2 regions of the Micromonospora sp. CA-240977 genome follow, and region 1 is predicted to be linked to the other one. Evidence: riboswitches for the same ligand, from Rfam matches in the RefSeq annotation. Region 1 holds a riboswitch; the other holds the start of a gene.

Region 1 (4,813 bases):
CCAGGTTGTTGGCGACGATGGTGTCGCCGGTGGCGAAGAACGCCACCAGGCGGCTGACCAGGTGCCGCTCGGCCGGGGACAGCTTGTCCAGGTCCGCGAGGTCGGCGTGCAGGTCCACCTCCTCGACGGTCCAGGTGTTGCGGATGGCGTCGCGGAACCTGTCGAAGAAGTGCGGGTAGCGCATCGGGCGGAGGGTGAGGTCCATCCCGGGGTCGAGCAGCATGTGCGTGGTCCTCGTGTCTGGGGTGGTGGGGTCGGCGACGGTCACTGGCAGGCCTCGCACGACTCGGGGTTCTCCAGCGAGCAGGCCAGCGCCTCCGCGTCGGCCGGCACCGGGGCGACGACCGCGACGGTGGCCTGCTGGATCCGCGTGGCGGGGCGGGAGCGCAGGTAGTAGGTGGACTTCAGCCCGGCCTTCCAGGCGTACAGGTACATCGACGAGAGCTTGCCGATTGTCGGCGCGGCCAGGAACAGGTTCAGCGACTGGGACTGGTCGATGAACGGGGCGCGGGCGGCGGCCAGGTCGATCAGGGCGCGCTGCGGCAGCTCCCAGGCGGTGCGGAACAACTCGCGGACGCCGGCCGGCAGCTCGGCGATGTCCTGCACCGACCCCTCCGCCCGCTTGATCGCCGACCGGATCCGGTCGGTCCACAGGCCACGGGCCTTCAGCTCGCGGACCAGGGCGGTGTTGACCTGGAGGAACTCCCCCGACAGGGTCTCGCGCTTGAAGAGGTTCGACACCTGCGGCTCGATGCACTCGTAGCAGCCGGCGATCGAGGCGATGGTGGCGGTCGGGGCGACCGCCACCAGCAGCGAGTTGCGCAGCCCGTCCGCCGCGACCCGTCGCCGCAGCGCGTCCCACCGGGCCGTCTGCGTGCCCTGGACACCCCACAGGTCGGGCTGCAACTGGCCGCGCGCGGCGCGGGTCTGCCCGTACGCCGGGTGCGCGCCGAAGTCACGCGCCAGGTCGGCGGAGGTCTCCAGCGCGGTCAGGTACAGCTCCTCGCTGATCCGGGTGGACAGCTCCCGGGCGGCCGGGGAGTCGAACGGCAGCCGCAGCGCGAAGAAGACGTCCTGCAGACCCATCAGCCCGAGCCCGACCGGCCGCCAGCGCGGGTTGCTGGCCGCCGCCTGCGCGGTCGGGTAGTAGTTGATGTCGATGACCCGGTCGAGGAAGGTGACGGCGGTACGGACCGTGGCGCGCAGCCGCTCCCAGTCGATGCCGCCGTCGGTGAGGTGGGCGGCGAGGTTCACCGAGCCGAGGTTGCACACTGCGGTCTCGGCGTCACTGGACACCTCGATGATCTCGGTGCACAGGTTGGACAGGTGCACCACGTTGCCGTCCTCGGCGGTCTGGTTGCACAGCCGGTTCGCGGCGTCCTTGAAGGTCATCCACCCGTTGCCGGTCTGGGCGAGGGTGCGCATCATCTTCCCGTACAGCTCCCGCGCCGGGACCTGCCGCACGTGCCGGCCCTGCGCCTCGGCCTCCCGGTACGCGGCGTCGAACCGCTCGCCCCACAGGTCGGGCAGCTCGGGCACCTCGTGCGGGTCGAACAGCGACCACATCTCGTCGGCCTCGACCCGGCGCATGAACTCGTCCGGGATCCAGTTGGCCAGGTTCAGGTTGTGGGTGCGCCGGGCGTCCTCGCCGGTGTTGTCCCGCAGTTGCAGGAACTCCTCGACGTCCGGGTGCCACGGCTCCAGGTAGACGCAGGCCGCGCCCTTGCGCCGGCCGCCCTGGTTGACCGCGGCGACGCTCGCGTCCAGCGTGCGCAGCCACGGCACGATCCCGTTGGACTGCCCGTTGGTGCCGCGGATCAGCGCGCCCCGGGACCGGACCCGCGAGTACGCGATGCCGATGCCGCCGGCGAACTTGGACAGGTTGGCGACCTGGGCGTACCGCTGGTAAATGGAGTCCAACTCGTCACGCGGGGAGTCGACCAGGTAGCAGGAGGACATCTGGGTGTGTCGGGTGCCCGAGTTGAACAGCGTCGGTGAGCTGGGCAGATAGGCCAGGCTGGACATCAGCCGGTAGAAGCCGACCGCCTCGTCCGGCGTCTGGGACAGCCCGCAGGCCACCCGCAACAGCCAGTACTGCGGGGTCTCCAGCACCGCCCGGGTGGTGGGGTGGCGCAGCAGGTACCTGTCGTACACAGTGCGCAGGCCGAAGTACTCGAATCGCCGGTCGCCGTCGGGGTCGACGGCGTCGTCGAGCAGCGGGGCGTGTGCGGCCACGAACGCCGCGGTGTCGTCGCCGATCAGACCCTCGGCGTGGCCGAGCCGGATCGCCGCGCTGAACGACGTGACGCCCTGCCGACGCACCTCCTTGTCGACGTAGCCGGACAGCAGCCGGGCGGCGAGGCGGGAGTACTGCGGTTCCTCACCGATCATCTCGGCCGCGGTCTGGATGGAGAGCCGGTCCAGCTCGGCCGTCGTCGCCCCGTCGTACAGGCCGCTGATCGTGCGGGTGGCGACGCGCATCGGGTCGACGTCGGTCAGGTCGTCGGCCCACCGCTCGACCGCCCGGACGATCTTGTTCAGTTCCACGGATTCGGTAGTGCCGTTGCGCTTGCGGACCTGCATCGGCGTCCGCCGCACGGCCGCGTCTCCGCCGGCCGGGACTACCTCGGTGACTGTCACCACTCACTCCTCGCGAGTTCGAGACCTGATGGCCCCTCGGACGCGTGGAGACAGACACCGGCGGACGCCACGCCGGCACGGCGTGGGTCAGATGGCGTCAGCCGTCCCACGCGGCCTCGGACCGCCGCCCACCCGGGTGCGGGTACGCGGCGCGCTGGCAGGTCTTCGGACTCGCGGGCACGACCGGGTTGGCCGGTCTCCTACTGACCGTCGCTTCCCAGACCGATTCGTGGCCCAGTGCTGATGACGGCGGTCGTTCCCACTCACCGCTGCGGGACAGTCCCGGATTCACACCGGGTTCCCTCTTGCCTCGACCGCTCGGGCTGAGCGGCCGAACCAGCTGCGTTCGACACCATATATAGGGACGCTGCCGTTGTCACACCCCACATGTCGGTCCCGGGCGTGTCGGCGGCGGCGCCGTGACGGTCGTCACCGGCTTCGCCAACGAGGCCGATCCGCGCGAACGCGCGGCGGGTCGACGCCCGCGCGGGACGCGGCAGGCGAGCGGGTGTCGACATTCGGAAAGGTGTGATGTATTAAGTCTCTAGATGTAAAGACCCCTACCCATATCCGGCCGTCAATGCGACTATGCGGAGTGGACATCCAATCTTCCGGGCCGCTCTCCGCCCCCGCGCCGTCGTCCCGATCGGGCCGGGAACGCCTCAGCAGCCCACGAGCCGAGGAGGAGCCGCCGCGCCGTTAGGGCGCCTACCAGCGCGACGAATCCTGCCAACAACGCGGTCGGTCCGGCGGGCCGGGCCTGCCGGTCGGGAGGACGACCCGCTGACGAATCCGTACCACGAAAAAAACATTCGATGTCTTCGATTCCTGGGCGATCGACGTCGTTGACGCGTCGGATTGGCCCTCCGTATACTCCCTGAGATCATCTGATCTTTAGCCTAGCCGGGCGAGGAGCGCATGCCGCAGATCACCGCCGTCACCGTCGAGGACGTCCGCTTCCCCACCTCCCTGACCGCTGACGGCTCCGACGCCATGAACAAGGACGGCGACTACTCGGCGGCCTACGTCGTCCTGCACACCGACGGCGTCGACAGCACCGGTGCGCCGCTCACGGGCCACGGTCTGACCTTCACCATCGGCCGAGGCAACGACATCGTCGTCGCGGCGGCCGTCCACCAGGCACAGCGCCTCGTGGGTGTGGACGTCGCGACCATGGCGGCGGACATGGGTGCGGTCTACCGCATGCTCACCTCCGACTCCCAGCTGCGGTGGCTCGGCCCGGAGAAGGGCGTCGTGCACCTGTCGCTGGCCGCCGTGCTGAACGCCTCGTGGGACCTCGTCGCCCGGGTCGCCGGCAAGCCGGTGTGGCGGCTGCTCGTCGACATGTCCCCCGAGCAACTCGTCGACATCGCGGACCTGCGCTACCTGTCCGACGCGCTGACCCGGGACGAGGCACTTGCCATCCTGCGCGCCAAGGAGAGCACGAAGGCCGCCCGCCTCGCCGAGCTCGAGAAGACCGGCTACCCCGCCTACACCACCTCGGCCGGCTGGCTCGGCTACGGCGACGACAAGCTGCGCCGGCTGTGCCAGGAGGCGGTGGACAGCGGCTACGGCTACGTGAAGCTCAAGGTGGGCGCCAACCTCGAGGACGACATCCGCCGGTGCGGCATCGCCCGGGAGATCCTCGGCCCGGACCGCAACCTGATGATCGACGCCAACCAGGTGTGGGACGTCGGCCAGGCCATCGAGTGGGTGAAGGCGCTCGCCCAGTTCGAGCCACTGTGGATCGAGGAGCCGACCAGCCCCGACGACATCCTGGGCCACGCCGCCGTCCGCCGGGCCGTCGCGCCGATCGGGGTCGCCACCGGCGAGCACTGCCACAACCGGGTGATGTTCAAGCAGTTGTTCCAGGCCGAGGCCATCGACTTCTGCCAGTTGGACACCGGCAGGCTGGCCAGCATCAACGAGATCGTCGCAGTGCTGCTGCTCGCCGCGAAGTTCGACATCCCCGTGTGCCCCCACGCCGGTGGTGTCGGGCTGTGTGAGATGGTCCAACACGTGTCGGTGCTCGACTACGTCGCGATCTCGGGGGATCTCACCAACCGGGTCACCGAGTTCGTCGACCACCTGCACGAACACTTCACCGACCCGTGCATCATCCAGGACACCGGTTCGGGCAGCGGTTACGTCCTGCCGCGCCAGCCCGGCTACT
Region 2 (4,813 bases), 700 kb from region 1:
GGTGGGTGAGCCGGACGGGCCGGGCGGCACGAACCTCCCGTCGAGCGCGCCGAGGGTGTTCGTCAGCTCGTCGGTGGTGCGGTCCAGCCGGGGCACCAGCTCGGTGGCGGCGAAGCGCAGCACGGCGGCGACGTCCGGGATCGGCTGGCCGGTCACCTCCGCGACCACCGCGTCGACGGCCTCGGCGTCCCAGCCGAGCGTCTCCATTCCGATGACCAACCGCCGGGCGAGCGCCTCGATCAGGTCGACGGCGTCGGCGGCGGTGCCGGCCGGCCCGTCCACCACGTCGGTCAGCGCCGTGGGCACCGCCAGTCGTTCTCCCGGTGCCGCGAGCAGCGCCTGCTCGTCGAGCCCGTACGCGACCGCGAGCGCCTGCCGCAGGCCGGGCAGGGCGTGGGCGCCACCCCAGATCTGGGGTGCGCGCAGCACCGCGAGGACCAGGTTGACCCGGGGCTCACCGGTGGGCGCGTCGGCGAGGATGTGCAGCCCGTCGCGGATCTGCACGTCCTTGACCTCGCAGAGGTACCCGTCGAGGTGCAGCACGAAGTCGTCGAAGTCGTCAGCGTCGGGCATCGCCTCGGCGTGCAGGTCGTGGTGCAGCTCCGCGGCGCGCACGAGGTCCCAGATCTGCGCCCGCACGGTCGGCACCTTCGCCGGGTCGAGGGCCTGCACGGTGGCGTACTCGTCGAGCAGTTGCTCCAGTTTGGCCAGGTCACCGTAGGTTTCGGCGCGGGCCATCGGCGGCACCAGGTGGTCGATCACCACGGCGTGCGCGCGGCGCTTGGCCTGGGTGCCCTCGCCGGGGTCGTTGACGATGAACGGGTAGACAAGCGGCAGGTCACCGAGGACCGCGTCCGGCGCGCAGTCGGCGGCCAGGCCGAGGCCCTTGCCGGGCAGCCACTCCAGGGTGCCGTGCTTGCCCAGGTGCACAACGGCGTCCGCGCCGAAGCCACCGTCCGCGCTCGGCGCGGCCAGCCAGCGGTACGCGGCCAGGTAGTGGTGACTGGGCGGCAGGTCCGGGTCGTGGTAGATGGCGATCGGGTTCTCCCCGAAGCCGCGCGGCGGCTGGATCAGCAGCACCACGTTGCCGAAGCGCAGCCCGGCGAGGACGATGTCCCCGCCCTCGGTGTAGAGCAGGCCGGGCGGCTCACCCCAGTGTTCGCGCATCCGCTCGCGCAGCTCGGCCGGGACCCTGTCGAACCACCGCCGGTACGTCGTCCCCGGTATCCGGGCCTCGGCGGCGGCCAACTGCTCCGGGGTGAGCCACTCCACGTCGTGACCACCGGCGGCGATCAGCGCGTGGATCAGCGCGTCACCGTCGTCGGGCACCGGCGCGTCGCCCAGGTGGTAGCCGGCCTCGGCGAGCGCGCCGAGCAGCCGGACCGCCGAGACCGGGGTGTCGAGCCCGACGGCGTTGCCGACCCGGGAATGCTTGGTGGGGTACGAGCTGAGGACCACGGCGATCCGCTTGTCGGCGTTGGGCACGTACCGCAGCCGGGCGTGGCGCACGGCGATCCCGGCGACCCGGGCGGCCCGGTCGGCGTCGGCGGCGTAGACCGAGAGCCCGTCGGCGTCGATCTGCTTGAACGAGAACGGCACGCTGACGATCCGGCCGTCGAACTCCGGGATGGCCACCTGCATGGCGGCGTCCAACGGGGACAGCCCGGCGTCGCTGTCGGCCCACTGCGCGCGGGTGCTGGTGAGGCAGAGCGCCTGGATGATCGGCACGTCCAGGGCGGCCAGGGCGCCGACGTCCCAGGCGTCCTCGTCGCCGCCTCCGGAGGCGTCCGCGGCGACCGCGCCGCCGGCCGCGAGCACCGTGACCAGCAGCGCGTCACAGCGGGCGAACAGCCCGAGCGGGCCCGCGCCCGTGGTCAGCCCGCGCAGCGAGCCGCAGAAGATCGGCAGCGGGTTGCCGCCGGCCCTGTGGACCGCGTCCGCGAGCACGTCGACGAACCCGGTGTTGCCGGCCAGGGCGTGCGCCCGGTAGAACACGATCCCCACTGTGGGCCGCTGCGGATCGGTCGGGTGCTGGCCGTGCACGCCGTACGCGGGGGTGGGCGCGGGCGGGGCGAACCCCTCGCCGGTGAGCAGCACCGTGTCGGAGAGGAAGCGGGCCAACTGCCCGAGGTTGTCCGGCCCACCCTCGACCAGGTAGGCCAACGCCTGGGTGACGACCCCCGACGGCACTGTGGAGATCGCCATCAGCTCCGCGTCGGGCAGCGCCTCGCCGCCGAGCACGACAGTCGGCACACCGGTGGCGAGCACCGCGGCGAGACCGTCCGGCCACGCCTGCCGGCCGCCGAGCAGGCGTACGACGACGAGGGCGACCCCGTCGAGCAGGGCGGGCACCTCGTCGGCCGCGACCCGCGCGGGGTTGGCGAGCCGGTAGTCGGCCCCGCTGGCGCGGGCGGCCAGCAGGTCGGTGTCGGCGGTGGACAGCAGCAGGATGCGCACGGCAGGCTCCGGAGAGTGACGCCCGGGCGGCCACGGAGGCGACCTGGACGAAGCGGGTGGGTACGGCGTCAGCCGGTACGACGGCGCGGCCGACTCGCCGACGCGGACGTCGGGGCCGTCAGCGCCGGGCGCTCAGCTCAGCGGGACCGGCGGTCGGCTCGGTCGACCTGGGGCACGCCGACGAGGCCGCCCCGGAGCAGGCGGGCGCGGCCGGTCGTGGGCGCGGTGCGGCGCCTGTGGTGGCGATGGTCGTCGGTGCATGCGACGCCGTGCGTCATCGGGTCCTCCTCGGGTGTCCACGCCCTGGGGTACATCCCGACGGCCGAAGTATCCTGGCTTCCGGATCGCAGCTCTCCCCCGGCCTTCCAGCCGCAGACACACGGCCGTGACTCACGAGGGGGGATCGCTCCCCGGTGACAGTGGCGGGACCGCGTCGGATTCGCACCGACTTCCTTCACTGCCGTCAGGCCGCGAATGCTGCCACACCGCCGCGCCGCCGGTCAACGCAGGCCCGGCCCCGCCCGCCGAACGCAACCCATCGAGGTGGACCGATTTCCGCGCCCTCGAACCCGCACCTCGCACAACCCAGGTCAATGCCCCACGCCCGATGGGGCGGTGACCCGCGGCACCCGCGCCTAGGATCGGCGAACACCCGGCAGCGTCCGCGATCAATACCGGAGGTCGATCACGGTGATCGCCCCGCGGTTCCACCACTTGGCGGGCCGCGTCTGGCTCTGTCCGGCCGACCCCGACCCGGAGGCGGTCCTGGAGTCACCGCTACCTCAACGCCCCGCCGCCGAGGCGCATTAGTCGGCTCCATCGCGTCGAGGGCGACGAGTCAGCGACAACCAGCCGAGGAAGCGCGCGTGCATCTTGGCAAGGTCAGGGCGACCGCCGAGGCTGAGCAGGTCGTGGATCGCCTCGTTCATGCAGGACGCCAGGTAGAGCGCCAGCGCGAGGGAATGACCGTAGAACTCGGCGACGAGATCGAGTTGCGCGCGCGAGCACGGCCATGGGGCGGCGCAGTTTCGGCACAGCCAGGCTGGGCGCATCGGCAGGTGCGGGCGGTACGAAGGTCTCACGTACCGAGCCTGATCGCCGCGATCGTCGGCATCCGTCACGGCGGGTGGTTCCTCAGGGGATAGTTTCTACCCGCTCTCCGGATGTCGTCCGGGCCACGCCGCTTGCCCGCTGGATAAGCTGACCCTCACCCCACCGGCGGGAAGGACGCGTGGCGTGAGCATTCGAACGGCCCCACCGTTCAGCATCCCTCACCTGCTGTGGGAGACCTCCGACATGCTCGACGCCCTGACCGCTCGCGACATCGCTCAGGTGTTCCGGCTTGTGCAACGAGCCACCCGCGCCAGCCAAACCAATCTCGGTATCGCCACCGGTCTCAGCCAGGCTCAGGTCAGCGAGATCACCAGCGGCGCCCGACGGGTCAGCAGCATCGACGTCCTCTCCCGCATCTGCGCCGGCCTGTCCATGCCGAGCCACGCCCGCATGACGCTTCTCCTCGGCGAACGTCACCGGGCCCCAACAGAGCAGGGCCTCAGGCACCCCCAGCTCGACACTGTTGATCGCGACCGGCTGGGTGACGTCACGGCGATCTATTCCAACCGATCTGACTTCAGCGCGGCGTTGCCGCCGCAGGTCCTCTTCAACCAGGCCAGGGACGTCCGCGCGGCGGGTGTGTCACTCAACCTCATCTGTCAGCAATACGCCGACAATCACCTCCTGAAGCTCCTCGCCGCCGGCAGTCGCCTCCGCTGCCTGTTCCTCGATCCAGGCGGCGAGACGATACGGCGGCTGGAGCGCGAGGACGACTATCCAGAGGGGCATCTGAGCGCACTCACCGAACTCAACATCCAGAACCTGGCCTGCCGAATCAGCAACCGGCTCCCGTCGGAAGCGCGTGACCGCCTCGCCGTTCGGGTGTACGACGAATCCGTCCGGGCCAACATCCTTCTGATCGACGACCGGCTCTGCGTTGTTCAGCACTATCTGCCGCAGATGCGGGGCGTCGACTGTCCGACGATGGTCATCGAGCGCAACGCGAGCCCGTCCGGCCTCTACCCGATATTCGACGGGATGTTCAGTTCACTGTGGGACCGCAGCCGCCAGCTATGAACGACTACGCCCGCCTTCTTCCCCTCGCCCAGGAGGCCGTCGACCTGGCGCGCGATCTGATGCGGACGCTCCAGCCCGGTGCGCTGACCTTCAAGGGTGACCGCGACATGGCCTCCGAGTTGGACTACGCCATCGAGCGAGCCGTCCGCGAGCATCTGGCCGCCAAGGCGCCTGAGATCGGGTTCCTCGGCGAGGAGTACGGCAGTAGCGGCGACACCAGCGCACT

What was found. A riboswitch is a leader RNA that binds a small molecule or an ion and turns the genes downstream of it on or off. The one in region 1 is predicted to bind cobalamin.
Region 2: linked by a shared signal. The riboswitch ahead of cobN (cobaltochelatase subunit CobN) and the one ahead of ACQPWW_RS14995 (ribonucleoside-diphosphate reductase subunit alpha) in region 1 are both predicted to bind cobalamin.

Annotation. Positions count from the first base shown of each region.
Region 1 covers NZ_CP192055.1:3,290,820-3,295,632, reverse strand. The annotation lists gene ACQPWW_RS15000 (ribonucleotide-diphosphate reductase subunit beta) at 1-223, opposite strand, end outside; gene ACQPWW_RS14995 (ribonucleoside-diphosphate reductase subunit alpha) at 265-2,583, opposite strand; cobalamin riboswitch at 2,780-2,996, opposite strand; gene ACQPWW_RS14990 (L-fuconate dehydratase) at 3,559-4,813, shown strand, end outside.
Region 2 covers NZ_CP192055.1:3,986,503-3,991,315, forward strand. The annotation lists gene cobN (cobaltochelatase subunit CobN) at 1-2,457, opposite strand, end outside; cobalamin riboswitch at 2,761-2,937, opposite strand; gene ACQPWW_RS18500 (hypothetical protein) at 3,264-3,578, opposite strand; gene ACQPWW_RS18505 (DUF5919 domain-containing protein) at 3,694-4,587, shown strand; gene ACQPWW_RS18510 (inositol monophosphatase family protein) at 4,584-4,813, shown strand, end outside.